DNA from 3 places in the Bradyrhizobium sp. 521_C7_N1_3 genome. Region 1 is predicted to be linked to each of the others. Evidence: predicted binding sites of a transcription regulator. Region 1 holds the regulator's gene; each other region holds the start of a gene.

Region 1 (2,201 bases):
CCTGGTCGGATGATCGCGTCGAGCAGCTGAAAAAGCTCTGGGAGGCCGGACTTTCGGCCAGCCAGATCGCCGCTGAACTCGGCAATGTGACCCGCAATGCCGTAATCGGCAAAGTGCACCGGCTCGGCCTGTCGGGCCGCGCCAAGAGCCCTTCATCGGCAGCGCCGCGGCCGCGCAAGGCGCGCCCCGCCCAGCACATGATGCGGGTGACCCGCCCGATCGCACGCGGCAACACCGCGCTGGCACAAGCCTTCGAAGTCGAGGTCGAGGCCGAACCGGTCACCTACGACAACGTCGTGCCGATGAGCCAGCGGCTGTCGCTGCTGGAGCTGAACGAGGCCACCTGCCACTGGCCGGTCGGCGATCCCTCGAGCCCGGATTTCTTCTTCTGCGGCGGCAAGGCGCTCTCCGGCCTGCCCTACTGCGCCCAGCACTCGCGCGTGGCGTATCAGCCCGCGGCCGATCGCCGGCGCGCGCCGGCGAAGCCGGGTCCGCGCTGAGTACAGTTCCAGACAACCCTGTCCCGGCACAGAGCCGGGACGATCGAGCAAGAAAAAAGCGCGCCACCCGGCGCGCTTTTTGTTTGCCGGCTTGCAGCGGACCTTACGCCTGCTCCGCCTTCGCAAAGCGATCATCCAGTGCGTAGCCCGCGCCGCGGACGGTGCGGATCGGGTCCTGCTCGCGGCCGAGATTGAGCAGCTTGCGCAGGCGGCCGATATGGACGTCGACGGTGCGCTCATCGATGTAGATGTCACGGCCCCAGACGCTGTCGAGCAGCTGCTCGCGCGAGAACACGCGGCCGGGATGCTCCAGGAAGAACTCCAGCAGGCGATATTCGGTCGGGCCGAGATCGATCGGCCGGCCCGAGCGCGCCACGCGGCGCTTGTCGCGGTCGAGCTCGATGTCGCCATAGGCGAGCACGGTGGCGAGCCGCTCCGGGCTGGCGCGCCTGAGCAGGCCCTTCACGCGTGCCAGCAGCTCCGGCACCGAGAACGGCTTGACGATGTAGTCGTCGGCGCCGGTCGCAAGACCCCGCACCCGCTCGCTCTCCTCGCCGCGCGCGGTGAGCATGATGATCGGGAGCTGCTTGGTCTCGGGCCGGGTGCGCAGCCGCCGGCACAGCTCGATGCCGGAGAGGCCCGGCAGCATCCAGTCGAGCACGATCAAATCGGGGATGTGCTCCTTGAGGCGGGTGTCGGCGTCGTCGCCGCGCATCACCGTCTCGACGTCATAGCCGTCGCCTTCGAGGTTGTAGCGGAGAAGCTCGGTGAGAGCTTCCTCGTCCTCAACCACCATAATGCGTGCGCCCATGGTGTCGTCGCTCCTTAAGTGTTCGGGACCGTCGTGGCGAAGGTCGTCATGTCGCCCTTCGGCCGCTTGTCGGTGATCGCCTGGCCCTCGATCATGTAGAACACGGTCTCGGCAATGTTGGTGGCGTGGTCACCGATGCGCTCGATGTTCTTGGCGCAGAACATCAGGTGGATACAGAACGAGATGTTGCGCGGATCCTCCATCATGTAGGTGAGCAGCTCGCGGAACAGCGAGGTGCAGATGGCGTCGACTTCCTCGTCGCCCTTCCACACCGCCATCGCCGCGGGCAGATCGTGCGCGGCATAGGCGTCCAGCACCGACTTGACCTGCTGCTGCACGAGGTCGGTCATGTGCTCCAGGCCGCGGAACAGCTTGAGCGGGTGGAAATCGGTCTCCAGCGCCGCAACGCGCTTGCCCATGTTCTTGGCGAGGTCGCCGATCCGCTCGAGATCGGTCGCGACGCGCATGGCGCCGACGATTTCGCGCAGATCCACCGCCATCGGCTGGCGGCGCGCGATGGTGAGCACGGCGCGCTCCTCGATCTTCTTCTGGAGCGCGTCGAGCTCGGCATCGATGGTCACGACGCGCTGGCCGAGCGCGACGTCGCGGCGGATCAGGGCGTCGACGGAGTCGACGATCATGCGCTCGGCGATGCCGCCCATCTCGGCGACCAGGCGCGTGAGCTCCTGGAGGTCGGTGTCGAAGGCCTTTGCGGTATGTTCAGAACCCATGTTCCGTCTCCTCAGCCGAACCGGCCGGTGATGTAATCCTGCGTGCGCCGGTCGGTCGGCGACGTGAAGATCTTGCTGGTGTCGTCGAACTCGATCAGCTCGCCGAGATACATGAAGGCGGTCTTGTCGGAGACGCGCGCCGCCTGCTGCATGTTGTGG
Region 2 (2,201 bases), 4.9 Mb from region 1:
TAGATCAGGTGCAGGATCGCGATCTCGGGCATGCGGCGCAGGCTCGTCTTGAGCTGGCGATCCTCGTCGGAGAGCTGCTCGTCCGGGATTTTCGCCAGCGCCTTGTAGAGCAGAATCTTGAGGTTGTGGGTGCGGCGGTAGACGTCGGTGTTGTGGCGCGTGCGCGAGGAATACATGATGTCCTTGTGGCGGGCCATCACGTCCTGGATCGAGCGCGGCAGCACGCCCCGCGCGCTGAACAGGTCGACCTGGAACACCAGCGAGTTGAGCGCGTCCTCCTGGTCGAGCAGATGCTGGAGCGGCGTGTTGGAGACGATGCCGCCGTCCCAGAAATGATCGGTGCCGATCCGCACCATCGGCAGCGCCGGGGGCAGGGCGCCGGAAGCCATGATGTGCTCCGGCTCGATCTCGTCATGGGAGTTGTCGAAATAGATGAAGTTACCCGAGAGCACGTTGACCGCGCCGACCGCGAAACGGACCTTCTTCTCGTTGATGAGGTCGAAGTCGACGAGCTCCAGCAGGCTCTCCTTCAGCGGCATCGTATCGTAATAGCTGGTGGCGGTGCGCGCGCCGACCGGGCTGAACCAGGGATTGACCTGGTGCGGGGTGAAGAAGCCAGGCTGACCCATCGCCGACGTCATCCACGCGCTGGTGAGATTGCGCCACTGGCGGAAGATGTCGCCGTCGGGCGTGTAATGCCAGATCTTGCGGTTGGTGATGCGCTCCCAGAAGATGCGGAGCGCTTCCAGCCGCTTCTCGGGCTTGTTGCCGGCGATGATGGCGGAATTGATTGCACCGATCGAGACACCGCAGACCCAGTCGGGCTCGATGCCGGCCTCGTGCAGCGCCTGATAGACGCCGGCCTGGTAGGCGCCGAGCGCGCCGCCACCTTGCAGCACCAGCGCGACGCGGTCGCAGCGTTCGGGGCGCCAGCCCCGTGCGGGAGGCTGATGCGTCTGATGAGCCGGTTGCGACGTGCGGGCGTCCATGGCGTGCCTCCTAGCGTGGACCAAACGATTGCGTCCGGCAGTGACGGCGTGATGACAATTTCAGCGCCGATGCATCGTCTGCATGCAGGCCGACCGCAGCGGGAATGGCGGGAGGTCGTGCGCCTGACGGAAATCCTTCACATCGCAGTCAATGACGGCGGCTAGCAATTTTGGGGTCCAGGCCTGACGCCGCCGGGCGGACATCACACACAGGAGATCAGGATGCGCAGGGAAGACGTGCTGAGACTTCCGTCCATGCCGGCGGCGGGGCCGAGCTATCCGGCCGGGCCCTATCGCTTCGTCAACCGCGAATTCCTCGTCATCACCTACGAGACCGATCCGGAGCTGATCCGCGCCGGCCTGCCCGAGCCGTTGGAGCCGATCGACCAGCCGATCGTGCATTACGAATGGATCAAGATGCCGGACTCCTCCGGCTTCGGCAGCTACACCGAATCCGGCCTCGTCATCCCCGCGCGCCTCAACGGCGAGGAGGTCAATTTCGTCTCGCAGATGTATCTGGATGATGATCCGCCGATCGCGGCGGGCCGCGAGATCTGGGGCTTTCCCAAGAAATACGCCCATCCCAAGCTCGAGATCGTCAAGGACACGCTGACGGGCACGCTGGAGTATGCCGGCCAGCTCGTCGCCATGGGCACGATGGGCTACAAGCACGAGAGCATGGCCGGCAACGGCGATCGCACCCGTACGACGCTGTCGAAGACGCAGATTAATCTGAAGATGATCCCGGGCGTCGACGGCCGTCTCGAAGTCTGTCAGCTCGTCGCGATCAACCTCATCGACATCGTGCCGAAGGGCTCCTGGATGGGGCCCGGCCGGCTGCATCTGGTGCCGCACGTCAACGCGCCGGTTGCGGATTTCCCGGTTCTCCGCTGCCTGGGCGCGCACCACTACATCGCCGATCTCACGCTGCCGTTCGGCCGCGTCGTGCACGACTACGTCAAGGAGGTCGAGGCGGTGGCCGCGACGGGGCTGGCCGCGGAGTAGGGCTGCATCATCATCAAACTGTAACAAAGCCGTAATTGAGTACCCGCGAGAGGTCCGGAGGATGCCGTCAGCCATCTTCCGGAAACGGGGCGTTTGTTGACGGTTGGGGTTGGCCATGGCTGAGCCGGCGAAGCTTGTCAGCGCGATATCGGATTCCGTGCCCGCCATTCCCGGCCTGGTCTGGGCGTTCCGGCTGCACGGCGACGG
Region 3 (2,201 bases), 6.2 Mb from region 1:
GAGCGCGTAGGCCGTCGGCACGGTGCCGATCAGGATGAGCATGATCAGGCCCATGCCCTTCTGGCCGTCGTTCGAGCCGTGGGCGAAGCTGACGCCGGTGCAGGTCGCGATCAGCAGGCCGCGGATCCAGAGCGGCGGCGCCTTGTTGCCTTCAGGCGCGGCATAGAGCGCCGGATTGCGCACGATGAACTTGAGCAGCAGCAGCAGCACGGCGGCGCAGATGAAGCCGAACAGCGGCGACAGCAGGAGCGCGTAGCCGATCTCGGTGGCCTTGCTCCAGTCGACGCCCGAGGTGCCGTCGCGGCCGCGCATCACGGCGTTGGCAATGCCGACGCCGATGATCGAGCCGATCAGCGTGTGCGAGGAGGAGGCGGGCAGGCCGAAATACCAGGTACCGAGGTTCCAGATGATCGCGGCGATCAAGAGTGCGAACACCATGGCGAAGCCGGCGCTGGAGCCGACCTGGAGGATCAGCTCGACCGGCAGCAGCGAGACGATGCCGAAGGCGACCGCACCGGAGGACAGCAGCACGCCGAGGAAGTTGAAGAAGCCCGACCACATCACCGCGAATTCGGCCGGCAGCGAATGAGTGTAGATCACGGTCGCCACCGCGTTGGCGGTGTCGTGGAAGCCGTTGACGAATTCGAAGCCGAGCGCGATCAGCAGCGCGACGAACAGGAGGATGTAGGGCACGAAGGTCGTCACTTTCGTGCCGGTCGCGTTGACGTCGACATAGATGCTGTAGGCAACGAACAGCAGGCCTGCGGCAAGGATGCCGAAGAACAGGATCATCGTGAGCGGGTTAAAACCCTTGTCGAGATTGGGCCTGGAGGCCGGCTGGACAGGCGTCGGATCGCCTACCGCACGGTCGAATGCAACATCTGTCATTTTTGGACGCCCCTTAACTGAATTGAAAGGGCTATTGTCCGCGATGGATTTGAAGGCTGGATGACAGCTGCGTCGTAAAGTCGCTTTCCCTCCAGTATTTGCCAGTATTTAGGCGGCGCGCCGGGCTTTCTTCTGCAAGCCGGCGGCAATCTTCAGGTCTTCGACAAAGCGCTGATATTCCAGCACCTTCGTTTCCGGATCAGGCAGCCGCAGCAGATAGGACGGATGCACCGTCACCAGTGCCTTGCGCCCCTCGGGCAGATCTATGAGCCGGCCACGGGTCTTGCCGATCGGGGTGATCTTGCCGAACACGCTCTGCGCGGCGGTGGCGCCCATCGCCACGATGAGCTCGGGCTGGATTGCCGAAACTTCCCGCTCGTACCATTGCCGGCACGCCCGGATCTCCGGCGTCGCCGGCTTCTGGTGCAGACGGATCTTTCCGCGCGGCACGAATTTGAAGTGCTTCACCGCGTTGGTGACATAGACCTTGTTGCGGTCGACGCCGGCTTCCTGAAGCGCACGGTCTAGCATCTGGCCGGCCGGGCCGACGAAGGGGTGGCCGGCGAGGTCTTCCTTGTCGCCGGGCTGCTCGCCGACCAGCATGATGGTGGCGTCTTTCGGGCCCTCGCCGAACACGGTCTGCGTCGCGTCCTTGTAGAGCGGGCAGGCGCGGCAATGGGCGGCCTCCTCGCGGAGCGCTTCGAGATCGTCGGCAGCCAGCTTGCGTGGCATCGGAGCCTCCGGCCGCTTCTGGGGCTTGTGCGGATCGGTTGCGGCATTGGCGATCATGGCGCCGGTCATGCGCTCGGCGTCCTCGATCAAGGGCTTAATGATCGACGCCTCGGGCAGGTTCCTCCAGTATTTCTTCGGCATCTCCGTCTGCATCGCCTTCACCTTCAGCCGAGCCGGGTTGAAGATGCTGGCGTAGTAGCGCCGCCAGGTTTCCTCCAGCCGGTCTTCGCCGGGTGCTTCGCTCTTGCTCACGCCCGACGTGAACGAGAGCGCGTGGCCGTCCCAATGCGCACACAGATCGGGTGTCAGGATCGACCAGGGCATGTCGGCGAAGCGCTTTGCGAAGAACGGCGCGGCAAGCTCGACGATGTGATGCTCCGGCTCGAACCAGGCGACGTAATGCGCCGCGCGTTCGCGGCCGATCTCGCGGAAGCGCACGAAGGCATGCATCTTGTGCTCGTCGCGATGGACTGCTCTTGCCATGGCGGTGACTTGCGCGACATCGGGATCGGTCGCGACCTCGATGAGATCGTGATTGTCTTTCAAGCGCCAGAGCAGGCGATAGAGGATCGCGAAGCGCT

What was found. The regulator PhoB, encoded in region 1, activates phosphate uptake and scavenging genes when phosphate is short. The targets are predictions, from matches to a motif close to TGTCATNNANCTGTCAT.
Region 2: AB7008_RS22840 (acetoacetate decarboxylase) is a predicted target of PhoB. The motif match lies at 1,030-1,046, and genes of this name have one in related genera.
Region 3: AB7008_RS17320 (inorganic phosphate transporter) is a predicted target of PhoB. The motif match lies at 938-954, and genes of this name have one in related genera.

What each region holds. Positions count from the first base shown of each region.
Region 1 is NZ_CP197232.1:9,888,330-9,890,530, forward strand. Features, by position in the region: gene AB7008_RS46975 (GcrA family cell cycle regulator) at 1-500, shown strand, start outside; gene phoB (phosphate regulon transcriptional regulator PhoB) at 604-1,311, opposite strand; gene phoU (phosphate signaling complex protein PhoU) at 1,326-2,042, opposite strand; gene pstB (phosphate ABC transporter ATP-binding protein PstB) at 2,054-2,201, opposite strand, start outside.
Region 2 is NZ_CP197232.1:4,970,700-4,972,900, forward strand. Features, by position in the region: gene AB7008_RS22835 (patatin-like phospholipase family protein) at 1-989, opposite strand, end outside; gene AB7008_RS22840 (acetoacetate decarboxylase) at 1,212-1,994, shown strand; gene AB7008_RS22845 (transporter) at 2,110-2,201, shown strand, end outside.
Region 3 is NZ_CP197232.1:3,733,012-3,735,212, forward strand. Features, by position in the region: gene AB7008_RS17320 (inorganic phosphate transporter) at 1-888, opposite strand, end outside; gene AB7008_RS17325 (UdgX family uracil-DNA binding protein) at 997-2,201, opposite strand, start outside.